4 regions of the Methylophilus sp. 3sh_L genome follow, and region 3 is predicted to be linked to each of the others. Evidence: predicted binding sites of a transcription regulator. Region 3 holds the regulator's gene; each other region holds the start of a gene.

Region 1 (5,215 bases), on a different contig from region 3:
GGCGACCAGGGCGTGGCAACCTGCCCTTACAGCTTTTACAGCAAGTGGGTACAGGACCCGGCAGCCGCGCGCGACATGGTAGAATCGTTTACGCGTACGACGCTAGGCACCAAAGAAGCGCCCATTGCAGGTTTACCCAATGAGTAGCCGATTGAGCTGACTGGCGATGACCAGAGGCGATCATAACTTGCTTGATCGCCGCAACACTATGGCTCCGGCCTGGCCGGGGCCCCTGACGAAAGAATCTCATGGCAAACACTGACCCGATCCCGGTCGGCGTGCTGTTTTCCACCAGCGGCGCCACGGCCACCATAGAGCGCTCACAGGCCTTTGCCACGTTTTTTGCCATAGATGAAATCAATGCGGCGGGCGGTATTCATGGGCGTGAACTGGTGCCTGTCCACTATGATCCGCAGGGCATGCCGCAACAATACCAGTTACTGGCAGAGCGTATGATCCGCGAGGATGGCGTCAATGTGATCTTTGGCTGCTACCTGTCCAGTACGCGCAAAGCGGTGATCCCGGTGGTGGAAAAATGGCGCAAGCTACTGTTTTACCCCACGCCATATGAAGGCTTTGAGTTCTCGCCGCATGTGATTTATACAGGTGCGGCGCCCAACCAGAACAGTGCACAACTGGCCGATTACATGACACGGCATTTTGGTGCGCGCGTCTACATGATAGGCTGCGACTACATTTACCCCTATGAGTCCAACCGCATCATGAGTGACTTCATTCTTGAAGTCCCGGGTGGCAAAAAACTGGCTGAACGCTACGTGCCGCTGACGGCCACAGAAAAAGATTTTTTAGCCGTGGTCAAGGATATCAAGGCCAAGGCACCCGATTTTGTGTTTTCTACCGTCGTCGGTCAAGCAACGCAGCGACTCTACCAGGCCTATGCCGAACTCGGCATGGATGCGCTGCAGACGCCCATTGCCAGCCTGACGACCTCGGAAGCAGAAGTGGCAGAAATGGGGGCTGCAGCGGCCCAGGGCCACCTGACATCTGCCCCTTATTTTCAAAGTATCGCCAGTGCCGCAAACCAGGCCTGCATCGCCCGTTTCCAGCAGCAATACGGCCCCGACATCGTCCCTAACATGGCCTGGGAAGCGGCTTACTTTCAAACCCAGCTGTTTGCCGAGGCCATGCGTGCCGCTGGCAGTGACCAGTATGATGTGCTGCTCCCCCACGTGCTAGGCCGTGAATTTGAAGCCTTGCAAGGACGCATTGCCATTGACGCTGGCAACCACCATACCAGCCTGCATCCGCGCATTGCCCGTGTCAATGCCAGCGGCCAGTTTGAAATCATTGCCGGTGGCGGCACCCAGGCGGTCATGCCCGACCCTTACCTGGTCACGCATCCTGGCGCCAGCTGGAATAACCTGGCCCAGGCAACGGAGTATCGCGTTGGCTGACACACCCGCAACGCCTCAGCGCCCAGCCAAGCCAGCGTCCGCCCAGCGCTCGACGCTGGAGTTATTCCGCCATTTGCGGCATGCCTGCATCACCATTTTTCATCCAGAAGACCAGAACCGCGAAGTCTTGGTCCAGCAATTGCATCGGATTGGCTGCCAGACCGTCGCTTTATGGCCGCCCATCCCCCAACTGCCGGCAGACACCGAGCTGGTGATTTTTTTGCTCGACGCCGAGGCCAGCGCAAAAAAGAAACTGCCCTGGCTAAGCCCAGATTCAGCAATTCCACTGATCGGTGTCCTCGATTATGAAAACCCGACCACGCTGGAGACGGCCACTGCGCTGGGCTGTCATGGCATGCTGGTAAGGCCGCTGCAAGCCAAAGGCTTGCTCTCCACCCTCATCCTGACCATGCATCATTGCCAGCAACTGAAAACTTTGCGCAAACGTAACCAGCGCCTGGAAGAAAAACTGCAGGCGGCAGGCGAAATCAGTGCGGCACAAGCCATGTTGGCGCATGCGCGCGGAATCAGTGCAACCGAGGCTTACAAAATCCTGCGCGAGCAGGCCATGCTCAAACGCGTGACGGTGGAAGACATTGCACGTGCGCTGCTGCAAACCGACGGTCTATTGTCCAATCCAGCCAAACACCGTTAGAATGCACGCCCTTGCATGGCCGCTGCCGGTCCTGCGCACAGTTTTTGCTTGAATTAGTCCGATGATGACCGACATTTCCCCCGCGCAAACCATTACCTTGGCCAAAATCAGGCATATCGAAGAGCTCGAGCGCCTGGATAGCTGCATTGCGTTTGTAGAAAAAATTGGCCAACTGATCCACCATTTGCAAATTGAGCGTGGCGCCAGTTGTCTCTATATTGCCTCCGAAGGCCAGCGCTTTGCCGCCGAGCGGGCAGAGACTGTGGCGCAGAACCAGGCGATCGAAACCGGCTTCAGGGCCGCCTTGCAGCAACACTTGGATAAAAACAGCCGCGCCGATGCCAAGCAGCTGACGCTGATCTCCTGGATATTGCTCGGTCTGGACCAGATGACCACACTGCGGCATCAAATTACCCTGCTCAATATTTCGTTTGCCGATGGCATCGAATCATTTAACCGCCTCATAGGCAGCTTGATTGCGCTGATCTTCGAGATCACCGACAGCTCAGTCAACAGCAAGATCTCTACCTGTTTGTTGGCCCTGTACAACCTGATCCAGGGCAAGGAATTTGCAGGACAGGAACGTGCAGTGGGCGCTTATTTATTTGGCTCTGGCAGCCTGCAACTGCCACACCAGCAAAAGCTGTTTGAACTGATTGCGCAGCAGGAGCGGCACTTTGAATTGGTATGCCAGTTTGGCAGTAAAGAACTGTGTGAAGTCTGGCAGCAGTGGCAAACCAGTGACTGGCAGCAGCAACATACCAAGTACCGCGCCAAGCTGACCAGCGCGCGCGACCAACAAACCCTTAACCCCAGCCATGCCGACCTCTGGTTTGACTTATGCAGCCGCCGCCTGAGCGAGATGTGGCAGATTCAGTGCCAGCTGGTCGACACTATGCATGAACTGCTGGCCGGGCTCACCCGCCAGGCCAAACAAGATTACGAGCAAACCCGGCAGTACCTGCAAACTATCCAGGCCAGTCCGCAGGCCAACTTGAACAGCACGTTTTTCAACCTGGCGATTCCCATCGAAAATGCGCTGAACTTTCAGGCCCATGACACCTCGCAAACCTATCCCATGGCGTCTATGATCGCCTTGCTGCAACACCAGTCCCGGCAAATTGCCGACATGGAAACAGAGCTTTCAGACACCAAAAAGGCGCTGACCGAGCGCAAATTGATTGAGCGCGCCAAGGGCTTGCTCATGAGTACGCGCGGCCTCAATGAAATGGAAGCCTACAAAACCATGCGTAGCCTGGCCATGGAGCAAAACCGTAAAATTATTGATGTGGCGGAAAATATTTTGGCCCATCACACCGTGACGCGATAACGGTTTTCACAACGCTACCAGACCTTCAAATTGGTGCATCCGCACCCACGTGGTGCGAGAGGCATGCCCCCTTCTTAAGCCCTGCTTGAAAAAAGTTCCGTTAAAACCCAATTAAAATCAATCACTTAAAAAAATCAACCCACTTGGCACAGGCTTTGCTTATATGAAATCAAGCAACTTACCAAAGGCGGTGCGTTGCTTGTAGTGAGTTAACTGGAAACCACAGTTTGAATTTCTGATTAGCCGTTGCTGTTTCATCATCCACGGCTGGCAAAGATAAGGACAAAGGCGTCCTGAGTGTAGACCACGGTCTGCATTCAGGACGCCTTTTTTGTTTTGTATTTTCCGAACCCCTTTTTCGAATCAAATCTCAAGGAGCCGACATGAGCAGTTCTGACAAAAAAAATGTATCCCCCACCGAGGCAACGCCGGTGGACCAGGTGAACCAGCAACGCCGCCATTTCTTTATGAATACGCTGGCAGGCGCGTTTGGTGCTGCCGCCATGATGAACATGGTGCCTTCCGCCATCCGTAGCCAGGCTTGGGCGGCAGGCTCAGATGCGCCAGAAATCACGGAAGTGAAAGTGGGCTTTATCCCGCTGACCGACTGTGCACCGATTATCGTCGCCGCACAAATGGGCTTTGATAAAAAGTATGGCATCAAGATTGTGCCGTCTAAAGAAGCCTCCTGGGCAGGGGTACGCGACAAACTGGTCAATGGTGAGCTGCACGCCGCACATGTGTTATATGGCCTGATCTACGGTGTGCAAATGGGCATCGGCGGCCAGCAAAAAGACATGAACGTGCTGATGACGCTGAACAACAATGGCCAGGGCATCACGCTGGCTAACCAGCTCAAGGAAAAAGGCGTCACCAGTGGCGCGACGCTGAAACGCCTGCTCGACAACGAAAACCGCGACTTTACCTTTGCCCAGACCTTCCCTACCGGCACGCACGCCATGTGGTTGTACTACTGGCTGGCGACCTATGGCATCAACCCGATGCAGGACGTGAAAACCATTGTGGTGCCACCGCCACAAATGGTCGCCAACATGCGGATTGGCAATATGGATGGCTACTGCGTGGGCGAACCCTGGAACGCCCGTGCCATTTACGACAAGATCGGTTACACCGTAGCCACCACCCAAGATATCTGGGTAGACCATCCGGAAAAAGTATTGGGCACCACCGCTGACTTTATTGCTAAAAACCCGAACACGGCCCTCGCACTGACCAAAGCCATTCTCGAAGCCTCACGCTACATCGATGCGACTAAAAACCGCGCCGAGGTAGCCAAGCTGATTGCAGGCAAAGCCTACGTCAACGCGCCAGAAGAAGTGATTGAAGGCCGCTTCCTCGGCCACTACGACAACGGTATCGGCAAAAAATGGGAAGACCCCAACTACATGAAGTTCTTCAATGACGGCAAAGTCAGCTTCCCTTACCTGTCAGACGGCATGTGGTTCCTGACCCAACACAAACGCTGGGGCTTGCTCAAGTCTGACCCGGATTACCTCGGCGTGGCGAAAAAGGTGAACCGCATTGATATTTATACCGAAGCCGCCAAATCTCTGGGCATTAGCGTGCCGACAGACGTGATGCGTAGCAGCAAGCTGATTGATGGCGTGGTGTGGGATGGCAAAGATCCCAAAGGCTATGCCAATGGCTTCAAGGTTAAAGCGTAATTCTTTCAAGGAGAGTCACCATGAGTGTCGTCAGCTTTAACAAGGAAAAAATCATGCAAAACAGTGAGCAGGCTGCCAAAGCAATGCCAGCCAAGCAAGCAAAACCGGTTGTCGCGGTGGTGAGCCCTCT
Region 2 (5,215 bases), on a different contig from region 3:
CTCAACAATCGATCATTGTAAAGTGGGGGAAGAGACAGGACTGCATTGCTGCCGGGCCAGGCATCGAACTGCCCTACCCGGTATGCGTTCAATCACAGACTAGCGAATGATATCGAAGCTGTAATCGGTGGTGGCGATGCCGTTAGTGCTGATGTCCATCTGGTCAAAGATCTTGTCCAGGATAGTGACCAGCACATTGAGGGCCCCTTGATAACCCCACACCGGATAGCGGTGTTTGTGGTGGCGATCAAAAATCGGGAAGCCCAGACGGATCAGCGGGATACCGGTGTCGCGGTCCAGGTATTTACCGTAGGTGTTGCCGATCAGGAAATCGACAGGCTCGGTAAATAACAGGGAGCGCATGTGCCACAGGTCTTTCTTCGGATAGACCTTGCAGTTTTTGCCAAACGGGCTGGCATCAAACAGCGCTTGTACCTTGGCAGCCCAGGCATCGTCACCATTGGTGGAGAGTACCGTCGTTGGCTCAGCACCCAGCTCCAGCAGGAAGCCGGTCAAGCCCAACATGAGGTCAGGGTCACCATACAGGGCAAATTTCTTGCCGTGGATATGGGCACTGGAGTCAGCAATGGCATCCACCAGACGGCCACGCTCTTTGGTCAGGCTGGCAGGAATAGGCTTACCTGACAGTTTGGAAATAGCCATCAGGAACTCATCTGTGCCTTTCACGCCTACGGGGTGATGCAGCTTGACCACTTCCTGGCCCTTGCTCTGGATATACTCGGCAGTTTTTTCGGCGCAGATGGACTGCATGACGATAGTGCCTTTGGCATGAATCGCATTGGCGGTGTCTTCCAGTGTGGTCCCACCGTCATACATGCGGAACTCGCCATCAGTCGGGGTATCCCAGGCATCGGACGGGTCGCACAGCATGGTCGGGGTGATACCAAACTCGTTGAACATACGTTTGATTTCACGGTTATTGCCAACCACGTAGCCGTCAAAGCCGCCGATAAAGTTAATGCTGTCATTCGGCTTGCGCTCTAATGCGGGTACAGTGCCGGCTTTGCCATCCCAGAAGTAGTTGAGAATGCCTTTGAGCGCGTTGTCGTAGCCGGTGATATGGCTGCCGACGAATGCAGGCGTGTGGGCAAACGGCACATCGTAGTCAGCCGGGATGGAGCCTTTTTCGCGTGAGGTCTTGATGAAAGCGTTGAGGTCATCACCGATCACCTCGGCCATGCATGTGGTAGAAACCGCAATCATTTTTGGTTTGTACAAACTGTAAGAGTTGGCCAAACCATCAATCATGTTGTTCAAACCGCCAAACACGGCCGCATCTTCCGTCATGGAAGAAGAGACGCAGGAAGTCGGCTCTTTAAAGTGACGGCTGAAGTGCGAGCGGTAGTATGCCACGCAGCCTTGTGAGCCGTGCACAAAGGGCAAGGTCCCTTCAAAACCATTGGCAGCAAATACCGCTCCAAGTGGCTGGCATGCTTTTGCCGGGTTCACCGTCAACGCTTCGCGGGCAAAGTTTTTCTCTTTGTACTCCTGCGTTTTGGCGTATTCGACCTGCTTTTTCACCTCGTCGGCAGGCACGGCAAACTCAAAGTTCTTTTTCTTGTTGGCGAACATTTCCGTATATTCGGGTTCGCGGAACAGTTCAAAATGGTCTAAAACCTTATCAGCATTCTGGCTCATGTCAGTTCTCCTCTTAAGCCGCTTGTTGCCATGGTGCTTTGGTCAAGCCCCATACCGGATTGTTAATCGCCATGTCCATATCACGGGCAAAAATCGCAAAGCCGTCATAGCCGTGGTAAGGGCCGGAGTAATCCCAGCTATGCATTTGACGGAAAGGCACGCCCATTTTTTGGAACACGTATTTTTCCTTGATGCCGGAACCGACCAGGTCTGGTTGCACGGCTTCTACAAACTTCTCAAATTCATAACCGGTCACGTCGTCATAGATCAGGGTGCCGTCTTTGACGTAATGGGTGGTCCGCTGGTAGTCATCGTTGTGGCCAAACTCGTAGCCGGTACCGACCACTTCCATGCCCAAATCCTCATAGGCACCAATCACGTGACGGGGGCGCAGGCCACCGACAAACAGCATGACTTTTTTGCCTTGCAGGCGTGGTTTGTATTTGGCGATCACGGCATCGGTCAGTGCCTTGTATTTGGCAATCACCTGCTCGGTTTTTTCCTTGATGCTGTCGTCAAAGAAGCTGGCGATTTTGCGCAGCGATTCTTCGATTTTGGACGGGCCAAAGAAGTTGTACTCTACCCATGGGATCCCGTACTTCTCTTCCATGTGGCGGCTGATGTAGTTCATCGAGCGGTAGCAGTGCAGGATGTTGAGTTTGGCCTTGGGTGTGTTTTCCAGCTCGGCAATTGAGCCGTCACCGGACCACTGGGCAATCACGCGCAGCCCCATTTCTTCGAGCAGGATACGGCTGGACCAGGCATCGCCACCGATGTTGTAGTCACCGATAATCGCCACGTCATACGGGCTGGCCTCGAATTTGTTTTTGTCGGGGTCGGTTTTATCAAACACGAAGTCACGCACGGCGTCGTTAGCAATGTGGTGACCCAGGGATTGCGACACGCCACGGAAACCCTCACAACGCACAGGCACAATCACCTTGCCTTCATACTCTTTGGCTTTCTTCTTGGAAACGGCTTCGATATCGTCGCCAATCAGACCAATTGGACACTCGGACTGCACGGTAATCCCCTTGTTGAGCGGGAACAGTACCTGAATTTCGTCGATAATTTTTTCCAGTTTTTTGTCACCGCCAAACACGATGTCTTTTTCCTGGAAGTCAGAGGTAAACTGCATGGTGCCGAAGGTGTCGATACCGGTGGTACCGATGTAGTAGTTACGGCGTGACGCCCAGGAATACTGGCCACACCCAACCGGGCCGTGAGAAATATGCACCATGTCTTTAATCGGGCCCCACACCACGCCCTTGGAACCGGCGTAGGCGCAGCCACGGATGGTCATCACGCCTGGCAGCGATTTGATGTTAGATTTCACATCACACTCGGATTTGCCTTCTTCATACACATTCAAATGTTTTGCACGTTTTTTGGCGGACTTTTCAGGATAGGCTTTTAACACCTCCTGAATCAGCTCGGCGCCGTTGACTTTTGTTTCAGCAGTCGCACTCATCGTTGTCTCCTATGTTCGACTAAAAACCAGTGATAAAAAGAAACTTTTCAAAAATTGTTGAAATTGCCTGGAAGTAACCTCCTCAACTTTTGAAACCGTCTCTGGAGGGGTTGGCAAGGGGCAAAAGCCCCCTGCCAAAGACTGACTAAGCTGCGGTTGCCGCTTTACCAATCAGTGTTTCATCCTCTTTCTTCATGATGCCGAAGTCCATCAACAGGTCTTCCAGCTCATCCATGGTGATCGGGGTTGGGATGGTGCCGTTACCGGCGTTGGCGTGAACTTTCTGTGCCAGTTGACGGTATTCCTCAGCTTGCTTGGAGTCCGGGGCGTATTCCAGCACGGTCATACGACGCAACTCGGCGTGTTGCACCACGTTGTCACGTGGCACAAAGTGGATCAGTTTGGTACCCAGTTTGCCTGCCAGGGCTTCAGCCAGTTCCAGTTCCTTGTCAGTCTGGCGTTCGTTACATACCAGGCCACCCAAACGTACACCGCCGGAGTTGGCATATTTCAGGATGCCTTTGGAAATGTTGTTGGCGGCATACATCGCCATCATTTCGCCGGACATGACGATATAGATTTCCTGTGCCTTGTTTTCACGGATAGGCATGGCGAAACCACCGCACACCACGTCCCCCAATACGTCGTAGGAGACATAATCCACGCCGTCATAAGCGCCGTTTTCTTCCAGGAAGTTGATCGAGGTAATCACACCACGGCCAGCGCAACCCACGCCAGGTTCTGGACCACCGGATTCCACGCAACGGATGTCGCGGTAACCGATTTTCATCACATCTTCGATTTCCAGGTCCTCGACAGAACCCGCTTCTGCCGCCAGGGACAATACGGTGTCCTGGGCTTTTGCGTGCAGAATCAGGCGGGTGGAGTCGGCTTTAGGGTCGCAACCGACGATGAGGATTTTCTGACCCATTTCGGCCAAGGCGGCCAGCGTGTTTTGAGAAGTGGTGGACTTGCCGATGCCACCTTTGCCATAAAATGCAATTTGACGTAATGCAGCCATAATGAAGCTCCTTTGGTTTAAATGAAAATTCGTCGCTGTACGCAGCCATCTTCCGATTCCGAATCGCAACCTAATCACTTTTCTTATCAGGCGATGGATGGTGTCGGCCATGTAGGCTGTGTATGGCAAGGAGCGTGCCAACAGAAAAATTAAAATTTAAGTATTTGATTTTTATTGATATTTTAATAAAAACGCAGTCCACACCCCCTTAAATCCCCTCTGTCGCAAACACGACAAAAGCGGCGCCCAGCGTGCGGTATGAAACAAAGCTTTCTGCATACGGTCAGCCGCCTTTCAATGCGTTGCTTTCTACACCAACTGGCCGCCAAGCCGCATCCAGGCTTGATCCTTGCCTTCTGCAGACCGATTGGCATAGCTGTTGGTATAACACTTGCTGAATCAGGACTATCTGTCAGTTCCCAGAGAGGTCAGGATGCACCAACCATTACCCCCCATTAATCCGGCGCTGGATACCAGCCGCCACAAACCGGTCGCGCAAATTCAAGGCAATCCGCACTTTGCTCAGATCGGTGGAGAAGCGGTCATTAGCCGTCTGGTCGACCGCTTTTATGTGCATATGAACACGGCACCGGAAGCTGCCGCGATCCGCGCCATGCATGCGGCAGACTTGTCTGAAACCAAGGCGGTGCTGGTGCAGTTTCTGATCGAATGGCTGGGTGGCCCCAAGGAGTACAGCCGTGAACGCGGCCACCCGCGCCTGCGCCAGCGGCATGCCATGTTTGGTATCGGCGAGGCAGAAAGAGATGCCTGGATGTTATGCATGCGGCGTGCCCTGCTGGAAGTGGTGACAGATGCCACGTTAAGGGCACAGCTCGATCAGGCTTTCTTTAAAACCGCAGATTTTATTCGTAACCAGCCAGCGTAACCCCTGGCCTCATTTATTTAGGAGAACCTTGCAATGACCACCATGGAAAGTACCATTTTCGGCAAACTCAATGCCGCCAACCGTTTGCAAAACCCAGTATTTAAAGACGCCACCAAAGTGCCAGGCCGCTTTGGATTCCGCGGTGAACTGGCGATTAAATTTGCCCCACAACTGGCCG
Region 3 (5,215 bases):
GGCTGGCAGGTCGCTCAGGTTGGCAATGCCACCGATATTGATCACGACGCGATGCGTGTTTGCACTCGCAAAAACAGCTTGATGAAACGCGGGGACTAACGGTGCGCCTTGCCCCCCGGCCGCAATATCCCGGCTTCTGAAGTCGCCAATGACCGTGATACCTGTCAATTCGGCCAGCCGGGCAAGGTTGCCCAGTTGTATGGTGTATGCCATGCCATTAGCCAGGGTTGGACAGTGCCGGATGGTCTGACCATGGCAACCGATGGCGGTTACGGCATCGGCAGGCGTACCGGCGAGTGTGAGTAGCTGATTGACAGCTTGCGCATAAAGCTCGGCAAGCTGGTTGGCAACCACGGCAGCGGCATGGAGCTCGTTTTGGGCGGGCGTGTGCAAGGCTAGCAGTTGTTGTTTCAGTTCCTCAGGGTAGGGCAGGAAGTAACAGGCCGTTTGCGACACTTGCTCGCCTGTGTATGAGGTCAGCACGGCATCCACGCCATCCAGGCTGGTGCCAGACATGAGACCAATAAATAACCGTGGCTGGGAGCGATCCGCTGAAAGTTGCATGGGCACCATTTTAACACTGCTCCAGCCATGCTTACAGAAATGCATGGGATTACGTTAAAATAGCTGTTTTACTTAATTTGAGACGATGCCGGGGCTGTGCATCGTTTTTATTTTTCACGGATACCTAGCATGACGGATACCAAGCAACCCTCATCTGATACCCAGGCCTTGAGCCCGGAAATTGCAAAAGCGCTGGCGATTATCAAGCGCGGCGCAGATGAGTTATTGATCGAGCAAGAGCTGGTTGAAAAACTTAAAACGGGCAAGCCGCTGCGTGTTAAAGCCGGGTTTGATCCCACCGCGCCAGACTTGCATTTGGGCCACACTGTGCTGATTAATAAACTGCGTCAATTGCAGGACTTGGGTCATCAGATTTTATTCCTGATTGGTGACTTTACCGGCATGATTGGTGACCCGACTGGCAAAAGTGCTACGCGCCCGCCGCTTACCGTGGAGCAGGTTAAAGCTAACGCCGATACCTATGCGGCACAAGTCTTCAAAATCCTTGATCCTGCTAAAACCGAGATCGTTTTTAACTCCAAATGGTTAAGTGAGCTCGGTGCGGCTGGCATGATCAAGTTGGCTGCCAGCCATACTGTGGCCCGCATGCTGGAGCGCGATGACTTCTCCAAGCGCTTTAAAGGCAATCAACCGATCGCGATACACGAATTTTTATACCCGCTGTTGCAAGGGTATGACTCAGTGGCACTGCAAGCCGATCTTGAGCTTGGCGGCACTGACCAGAAATTTAACCTGCTCATGGGGCGAGAGTTGCAAAAGCAGGCGGGTCAGGCGCAGCAATGTGTATTGATGATGCCGCTGCTGGAAGGCCTGGATGGCGTGAATAAAATGTCCAAATCACTGGGTAACTATATTGGGATCAGTGAAGCGCCAGAGACTATTTTTGCCAAGATTATGTCAATTTCAGATGAACTGATGTGGCGGTACATTGATTTGCTGTCTTTTGCGACACTGGAAACCATCGCCGAGTGGAAAGCACAAGTCGCAGCTGGTGAAAATCCCCGCAATATCAAAGTCGGCTTTGCACAGGAAATTGTGGCGCGTTTTCATGGCCAAGCTGCCGCAGAAAAAGCGTTGCAAGACTTTCAAACCCGAGCCAAAGGCGGCATCCCAGACGAGGTGCCTGAAGTGTCAGTGACCATTGAAGGCGAAAGCATAGGCATTAGCCAATTGCTCAAGCAGGCAGGCCTGGTCGAAAGTACTAGCGAAGCGATGCGAGCCATACAGCAGGGCGGTGTCAAGCTAGACAGCGTCAAGGTCGACGATAAAAATCTACCCTTGGCAAAAGGGATCACGGTGGTTGCGCAGGTTGGTAAACGCAAATTTGCCAAGATTACGATCAGGTAATAGGGATTGATAAGTTTGTCCCGACAAGCAAAAAGGCCGCGAATGCGGCCTTTTGTTTTAAAGCGATTTGCGCAAATTTGCGGGCGGAATATTCAGTGACTCACGGTATTTGGCAATCGTCCGGCGGGCAACGACGATGCCTTGCTGGGCGAGTGTGTCGGTGATCTGATTGTCCGACAACGGCTTTTTCGGGTTTTCTTCAGCCACCATTTGCTTGATCAATGCGCGGATGGCCGTGGCAGAACATGAACCGCCTGCATCGGTGGCAACCGAGCTGCCAAAGAAGTATTTGAGTTCATAGACGCCCCGCGGTGTGAGCATGTACTTATGCGTGGTGACACGTGAAACGGTGCTTTCATGTAAATCGAGCTCTTCGGCGATTTCACGCAGCACCAGTGGCCGCATGGCAATTTCCCCGTGCTCAAAGAAGTTGCGCTGGCGGTCCACAATGGCTTGCGACACGCGCAGAATGGTCGAGAACCGTTGCTGGATGTTTTTAATCATCCATTTGGCTTCTTGCATCTGGCTTTGCAAGTATTGGCCTGAGCTCTCGCGGTTGCGCTTGAGGATGTCTGCGTACATCTGGTTGATGCGTAGCTTGGGAATCACTCCATCGTTTAAGGAGGCGACCCAGATGCCTTTGATTTTTTTCACCACCACATCGTGCTGGATAAAGTGATCGTGACTAAAGTTGGAAAACTCGCTGCCGGGTCTGGGGTTTTGTTGGCGGATCAGTTGTTGTGCGGCTTTGAGTGCGGCTTCGTCACAAGCCAGCACTTTTCGCAGTTTGACAAAGTCTTTGTTGGCTAGCAGCGCCAAATGGTCTTTGGCGATTGCAATCGCCGTTTGCAGATATGGCGTCTCTGCGGGCAAGTGCATCAGTTGCAACAGCAGGCATTCACGTAAATCACGTGCACCAACGCCCAGGGGGTCCAGGTTCTGGATCAGCTTGAGCGCGGTTTCCAGTTCTAGCAGCTCTACTTCAAGTTCAAGAGGCAGGTGCTCAACGATCTCCTGTAAATCCTGTTCGAGATAGCCATCGTCATTAATGCTGTCCAGCAATAACTTGACCAGGCTCATGTCCCGCTGCGACAAGTGTGCCAGCTGGATCTGGTCTATTAAATGCTCACGCAAGCTGATGCTGGTGGTTTCCTGCCGGGAAAAGTCGCTGTCTTCATCTTCTTGATGATTGCGGCCGGCCTCATCCCAGTTGCTGGTACTGCCAAACTCCTCATAATCATCTTCAAATTCTGGCGGGGTGAATTCCTCGCTTAAGTTAGGCAGATCGCTCTCGCTCCCGCCAAGGTCGTCATGCAGCTCTTCGCGCAAGCTTTCCGCGGGTGCTGTGATTTCATGCTGCGTGGCCATGTCAAACGAGCTGGCATCTGTCAGCTCTGGCTCGGGGCTGGCCGCTGGCGCTGAACCCTCTTCAAACTCGCCGTCTTCTCCGTCAGACATTTCTAACAAAGGGTTTTCTTGCAGGATGGTTTCCAGCTCCTGGTTCAGCTCCAGCGTGGACAGTTGCAGCAAACGGATAGACTGCTGCAACTGCGGAGTCAGCGCCAGGTTTTGCGAAATACGTAATTGCAGGTTCTGTTTCATGACGGATTACAGCCTAAAATTCTTGCCCAGATAGACTTCACGTACACCCTCGTTCTGAATGATTTCATCAGGGGTCCCTGCCGCAAACACAGCGCCTTCGTTGACGATGTATGCGCGATCACAGATGTCCAACGTCTCGCGGACATTGTGGTCTGTAATTAAAATACCAATATTTTGGCTGCTCAGGTAGCGGATGATTTTCTGGATTTCAATCACGGCAATCGGGTCAATCCCGGCGAACGGTTCATCAAGCAAAATAAATTTAGGGTCAGTAGCGAGGCAGCGTGCAATTTCAACGCGCCGACGCTCCCCCCCTGATAAGCTGACTGCCTGGCTATTGCGGATGTGCTGGATATGTAATTGATCCAGCAACGACTCCAACTTGGCCTCACGCTCCTCTTCTGTGTAGGGGCGCGTCTCCAGAATGGAGAGGATGTTGTCGGTCACGCTGAGCTTGCGGAAAATCGAGGCTTCCTGTGGCAGGTAAGCGAGGCCCATACGCGCACGTTCATGCATGGGCGCGCGGCTAACATCGGTGCCATTGAGGGTGATGTTGCCCTCATCCAGCGCGACCAGGCCGACAATCATGTAAAAGCTGGTGGTCTTGCCCGCACCATTGGGGCCAAGCAGGCCAATCACTTCGCCGCTACGTAACTCAAGCGTCGTATTTTTGACGACGGTACGGCCCAGGTAGGTTTTTTTCAGGTGGTTGACCTGCAAATGGTTTTGCTCTGCTAACGCCATGGTTTCCATCTTTAAGCTTACTCTTTACCTTGTTCGCTGGTGCTTTCAGCGGGTGCAGGTTCCACCTTGAGTTGCAGTGAGCGATTCATGCGCAACCCTTGCTGCGAGGTGGGTTTGTTGTCAATCACTGGTGGCGTGGTTTTGTTTTTAGGCTGGATCGTGGCCTTAACGCGGCTACCGGCTGTACCGTTCGGGTTGGCTTTAGTGCCGCCAATGACCTCCGCATACTCGGCATTGGCGTCATAGCTGATGTAGTCGCCATTCACAATGTCTTCGCCGCGTTTAACCCAGGCATTGGTATACAGTTGTACCTTATCCATGCGGGCATTGTATTCAATGCGTTGACCACTGCCTTGCATCCACTCGTCTTTACCGGTGCGTTTTTGCTTGAAGGTGGTTGGATTGCCAGTACAGGTGCTGTGCTGAAAGCCGTCCTGGTCCTCACGTACGATCATTTTGTCGGCCTTGATTTGCAAGGTACCCTGATTCAGGATCACATTACCAGTATAGATGCTGATTTTTTTGGCATCGTTCACGGTGACGGTATCTGCTTCCAGTTCTATCGGTTGGTCGCGGTCAGACTCTTCAGCCAGCGCAGTGGCTGGGAGGGAAAATAGCAGCCATACGTGTATGCATGTCACTAAAAATAAAGACTTCTGCGTGTTCAACTCATTTCTCCATCATCAACGCTCATTGGCGCGTTCTGTATCCGTTGCCTGGACAGGGCTTGCCGAACGATTCACTGCGGGTGGACGTTCGTAATGAACGTGTACCCGGTTAAATAGCTGCATGGTATCGGCTCTGTTATCAAAGCGCATCCCCGTCCCAGTAATGACGGTTGCCGGTTTTTGTCGGATTACCACGGGCTGGTCTGTATGGGCCACTTCGGTATCCGGCTCCATCCAAAGTTGTTCGGTTTGCATCTCTGTTTCCGGCT
Region 4 (5,215 bases), on a different contig from region 3:
ACCAGCCTGGTCTATCTGGATGGCACCGAGCTGGATTATGCCAAAGAAGGCCTTAACGAAGGCTTTAAATTCAGCAACCCCAATGCCAAGGCCAATTGTGGCTGTGGCGAGAGTTTCAGCGTTTAATTATCCCGCCGGGTGCACGCCCGCGCCAAGTATCCTGAGGAGTGACTATGGCACTGTTGCAAATTGCAGAGCCGGGGCAAAGTGCAGCGCCCCACCAGCACCGGCTGGCGGTCGGTATTGACCTGGGCACGACCAACTCACTCGTGGCTACCGTACGCAGTGGCGAATGTGTGGCATTGGCAGATGATCATGGCCGCCACTTGTTACCCTCGGTGGTACGCTACCAGGCGGCACAAACCACGGTGGGCTGGGAGGCTAAATTTGCCGCCGCCAGCGACCCGGGCAACACTATTGTTTCGGTCAAGCGCCTGATGGGGCGCGGCCTGCAGGATATACAACACCTGGGACACCTCCCCTACACCCTGATTGACAGCCCGGGCATGGTCAAACTGGAGACCGTGGCCGGCGTGCGCAGCCCGGTAGAAGTTTCTGCCGATATTCTGAAAGTGCTACGTGAACGTGCCGAGCACAGCCTGGGTGGCGAACTGGCAGGCGCCGTGATTACTGTCCCGGCCTATTTTGACGATGCCCAGCGCCAGGCCACCAAAGACGCCGCGACGCTGGCTGGCATCAATGTACTGCGCCTGCTTAACGAACCCACCGCTGCTGCGATTGCCTACGGGTTGGATAACGCCGCTGAAGGCGTGTATTGCGTCTATGACCTGGGCGGCGGCACGTTTGATTTTTCCATCCTGCGCTTGAACCGTGGCGTGTTTGAGGTACTCGCCACCAGCGGCGATTCGGCGCTGGGCGGCGATGATTTTGATCTCGCCATTTACCACTGGCTATGCAGCACTTTAAACCTGCACACCCTGGATGCCGCCGATACACGCAGTTTGCTTAATGAGTGTCGTCAAGCCAAAGAGCGCCTCACAGGCCAGACCAGCACCGAATTGCACTGTCATTTGTCCAGTCATGGCGAGATCAACGCCATCCTCAGTCGCGAACTGTTTTATGAACTGAGCCAGCCGCTACTGGCAAAAACCTTGAGCCCGGTCCGCCGCGCTCTGCGCGATGCAGGCTTGCAAATAGAAGACATTCAGGGCGTGGTACTGGTCGGCGGGGCCACCCGCATGCCACAACTCAGACAAACAGTGGCTGACTTTTTCCAGCAAATCCCGCTCACCAACCTAGATCCTGATCAAGTTGTTGCGCTAGGTGCGGCCATGCAGGCCAATGCCCTGGCCGGTAATCGCAGCGACCAGGAGTGGCTGTTGCTGGATGTGATTCCGCTATCGCTGGGCATGGAAACCATGGGCGGCCTCAGCGAAAAAATCATCCCGCGCAACGCCACCCTACCCACGGCCCGTGCGCAGGATTTCACCACCTTTAAAGACGGCCAAACCGCCATGAGCTTTCATGTGGTCCAAGGCGAGCGCGAACTGGTGGCTGAATGCCGCTCACTGGCCCGCTTTGAACTGCGCGGCATCCCGCCCATGGTGGCCGGCGCCGCCCGCATCCGCGTCACCTTCCAAGTCGATGCCGACGGCCTGCTGTCAGTCTCTGCCATTGAGCAAACCAGCGGTGTCGCTGCCCAAATCAGCATCAAACCCTCTTACGGCCTCAGTGAAGATGAAATCACCCGCCTGCTGCGCGCCGGGGTCGAAAACGCCGAACACGACAAACGCATGCGCGCCTTGCGCGAAGCGCAAGTCGATGCCAGACGCCTGCTAGACGCCACCGAAACCGCCATGGCCGAAGACGGCCACAACCTGCTCAGCAAAGCCGAGTGGGACCATATCTGGCAACACATCTATGCCCTGGCTGAAATCCTCATCATGGGCGACAGTAACAAGGTCGAAGACCTGCGCAACGCCACCGAAGCCCTCAACAACGCCTCGTCCACCTTCGCCGCGCGCCGCATGGACCAAAGCATACAACAGGCGCTGGCAGGCCAGCATGTTGAAAGCCTGACCGTATGACCCAGCTCACCATCCTCCCCCACCCTGAGCTTTGCCCGCAAGGCATGCAGATTGAAGCTAAACCCGGCAAAGTGCTTTGCGACACGCTGCTCAACGCCGGTATCGCACTTGAACATGCCTGCGACGGCGTTTGTGCTTGCAGCACCTGCCATGTCATTATCCAACAAGGCACTGCCAGCCTCGCGGTGGCCAGTGATGAGGAAGAAGACCAGTTGGATAAAGCCTGGGGATTGACGCCGCAATCGCGATTGGCGTGTCAGGTGAAAATAGGTAGTGAAGCGTTGACGATTGCTTTACCGAAATACAGTTTGAATCATGCCAGAGAGATGGATTAAAGCGCTTGTCCTCAAAGTCGAGAAAAAGTGATTCTTCTGATTTTTTCATAGATTAGCTGTAGGGTGGGCATGAATGCCCACGCGGAGGGTTGGTGGCTATTTGTGCTATTTATTTCGCCTGTAGGCGAGTTACTTTCTGGTGCTTGTCCCCCAGAAAGTAACCAAAGAGGACGACACCCAGCCATCACGGCCTTCGGCTCCCTTGCGTTGCTCGACAAAGTGGGCGTCCATCGAAACTCGCCCTAGCAGCTTGCACACTACGCAAGCTGCCGCGGAACTCGAACAACCGATGGCCGACATCCCCCACTTCGTCTGCGCTACTCAGCGTGATGGGATGGGATTTATCTCGCCAAACTCACAGCGTAGAAATTGGGACGTTGAAAAACTCAAATTCTTTTCTTTAATCAGCAAATGGGGGCACTCATGGGTTTTCGGGCCCCTATCTGCAGCGCCGAGTAGCGCAGGCAAAATAAGATGAAGCGAGCGGCTGTCCGAATCCCGCGGTAGCCTGCGCAGTGTGCAGGCTACTAGGATGAGTTCTGCGAGCGCTTATTTTGCTGAGCAACGCAGGAAACGAGCGGAAGCTAGGGTGCACTTTCTTTTGGTTACTTTATCTTTGGGCAAGCAAAGAAAAGTAACTCGCCGAGGGGCGAAAAGAATCCTCTAAAAAGACCACTAAAGCGAAAGTACCAAGCTTCCCATAATCCTTGGTTACTTTCCGTGGGGCAAGCAACAGAAAGTAACTCGCCTAGAGGCGAAAACTATCAACGCTTTAATCCTCGATTGATCTAATCCACCATTATCGTATCCGCGTGGGCATCCATGCCCACCCTACAACTACTACTCGGCGCGGCAGATGGGGACCCCGGAACACCATGCGACTGCTACTGTTGGCGGATTGAATAAAAGAATTATTTTTTTGAACGGTTCTAACTTTAACAGTGTGACTTTGGCGAGATCAATCCCATCCCATCACGCTGAGTAGCACAGACGAAGTGGGGGATGTCGGCCATCGGCTGTTCGAGTTCCGCAACAAGCCACGAAGTGTGTGGCTTGTCAGGGCGAGTTTAGATGGCCGCCCACTTTGTCGAGCAACGCAAGGCAGCCGAAGGCCGTGATGGCTGGGTGCCATCTTTTTGGTTACTTTTTTGGGGCAAGCAAAAAAAGTAACTCGCCATTAAGGCGAAAAAGAACATCACAAACAACAAGCCCCCCCCGCGTGGGCATCCCTGCCCACCCTACAACATGCGATCCACCCCCACACCGATTGTCGCATTTGTCTGCTTTCCGACATTCAATAACTTCAAATATTTTTGTTTAAATTCATATAGTTAAAACAAATACATAGCGTGGCACACTCCTTGCAATAACCACAACAAGAACTCCACAGGTGTCTTGTCATGGCAAGTTTGAACGAAAAAATTCAGGACGTGTTTAATGAACCCGGCTGCGATAAAAATCAGGCCAAGGATGAAAAAGCACGCAAGAAAGGTTGCACCAAGCAACTGACGCCAGGCGCGGCCGCCGGTGGTTGCGCGTTTGATGGTGCCAAGATCGCCTTGCAGCCAATTACCGATGTCGCACATCTGGTGCATGGGCCGATTGCCTGCGAGGGCAACTCCTGGGATAACCGCGGCGCCAAGTCTTCGGCCTCGCGCTTGTACCGTACCGGTTTTACCACCGACATGAACGAGCTGGATGTGATTTATGGTGGTGAAAAGCGCTTGTTCAAGTCGATTAAAGAAATCATCGCCAAATATGACCCGCCAGCAGTGTTTGTTTACCAAACCTGCGTGCCCGCACTGACTGGCGATGACATTGAAACCGTGTGCAAAAAAGCGGCCGAAAAGTTTGGCAAGCCGGTGATTCCGGTCAACTCGCCCGGTTTTGTTGGCCCGAAAAACCTGGGTAACAAGCTGGCTGGCGAGGCTTTGCTGGAGTATGTGATCGGCACACAAGAGCCTGATTACACCACACCGTATGACATCAATATCATCGGGGAATATAACCTGGCCGGTGAGTTGTGGCAGGTCAAACCGCTGCTGGATGAGTTAGGCATACGCGTGTTGGCTTGTATTTCGGGCGATGCCAAGTACAGTGAGGTCGCGCAGTCGCACCGGGCCAAAGTGGCGATGATGGTGTGTTCCAAAGCCATGATTAACGTGGCGCGCAAGATGGAAGAGCGTTATGGCATTCCCTTTTTTGAAGGCTCGTTTTATGGCATTGGCGACATGAGCGATAGCTTGCGCCAGATTGCGACACTGCTGGTACAACAAGGGGCCGATGCCGAGTTGCTGGCGCGTACAGAGGTGTTGATTGCACGTGAAGAGGCCAAGGCATGGCAGGCCATTGAGGTTTATAAACCACGCTTGCTGGGTAAACGGGTGTTGCTGATTACCGGTGGCGTCAAATCCTGGTCGGTGGTCTCGGCCTTGCAAGAGGCTGGTATGGAAGTGGTTGGCACCAGCGTAAAAAAATCCACCGAAGAAGACAAAGAAAAAATCAAGGAAATCATGGGCGAAGATGCGCACATGATAGACGACATGCGTCCGCGCGACATGTATGCCATGCTCAAAGAAGCCAGGGCCGACATCATGCTTTCGGGCGGCCGCAGCCAGTTTGTGGCGCTCAAAGCCAAAATGCCTTGGATGGACATTAACCAGGAGCGTCATCATGCTTATGCTGGCTATGTGGGCATGGTCGCAATGGTGAAAAATATTACCCAGACCTTGTATCACCCGGTGTGGGCACAGGTACGCCAACCTGCGCCATGGGATCAACCCGTGGCAGAAACGGCCACGGATAGCCGCGAAATCGCCGCCTGATCGGATA

Evidence for each region. The regulator sigma-54, encoded in region 3, starts transcription at its own class of promoters, with help from an activator protein. The targets are predictions, from matches to a motif close to TGGCACNNTTCCTGCT.
Region 1: ACIDF8_RS06555 (CmpA/NrtA family ABC transporter substrate-binding protein) is a predicted target of sigma-54. The motif match lies at 3,545-3,560, and genes of this name have one in related genera.
Region 2: nifH (nitrogenase iron protein) is a predicted target of sigma-54. The motif match lies at 4,276-4,291, and genes of this name have one in related genera.
Region 4: nifE (nitrogenase iron-molybdenum cofactor biosynthesis protein NifE) is a predicted target of sigma-54. The motif match lies at 3,734-3,749, and genes of this name have one in related genera.

The regions. Positions count from the first base shown of each region.
Region 1 is NZ_JBKOUF010000002.1:182,543-187,757, reverse strand. It holds gene ACIDF8_RS06575 (aliphatic amidase) at 1-147, shown strand, start outside; gene ACIDF8_RS06570 (transporter substrate-binding domain-containing protein) at 249-1,415, shown strand; gene ACIDF8_RS06565 (ANTAR domain-containing response regulator) at 1,408-2,070, shown strand; gene ACIDF8_RS06560 (nitrate- and nitrite sensing domain-containing protein) at 2,132-3,400, shown strand; gene ACIDF8_RS06555 (CmpA/NrtA family ABC transporter substrate-binding protein) at 3,784-5,085, shown strand; gene ntrB (nitrate ABC transporter permease) at 5,106-5,215, shown strand, end outside.
Region 2 is NZ_JBKOUF010000001.1:1,030,639-1,035,853, reverse strand. It holds gene nifK (nitrogenase molybdenum-iron protein subunit beta) at 100-1,659, opposite strand; gene nifD (nitrogenase molybdenum-iron protein alpha chain) at 1,673-3,130, opposite strand; gene nifH (nitrogenase iron protein) at 3,276-4,151, opposite strand; gene ACIDF8_RS05255 (group II truncated hemoglobin) at 4,585-5,037, shown strand; gene ACIDF8_RS05250 (hypothetical protein) at 5,071-5,215, shown strand, end outside.
Region 3 is NZ_JBKOUF010000007.1:91,617-96,831, reverse strand. It holds gene ACIDF8_RS12675 (anhydro-N-acetylmuramic acid kinase) at 1-564, opposite strand, end outside; gene tyrS (tyrosine--tRNA ligase) at 694-1,932, shown strand; gene ACIDF8_RS12665 (RNA polymerase factor sigma-54) at 1,990-3,534, opposite strand; gene lptB (LPS export ABC transporter ATP-binding protein) at 3,541-4,278, opposite strand; gene lptA (lipopolysaccharide transport periplasmic protein LptA) at 4,296-4,946, opposite strand; gene lptC (LPS export ABC transporter periplasmic protein LptC) at 4,962-5,215, opposite strand, start outside.
Region 4 is NZ_JBKOUF010000001.1:1,054,278-1,059,492, reverse strand. It holds gene iscA (iron-sulfur cluster assembly protein IscA) at 1-126, shown strand, start outside; gene hscA (Fe-S protein assembly chaperone HscA) at 174-2,048, shown strand; gene fdx (ISC system 2Fe-2S type ferredoxin) at 2,045-2,383, shown strand; gene nifE (nitrogenase iron-molybdenum cofactor biosynthesis protein NifE) at 3,784-5,208, shown strand.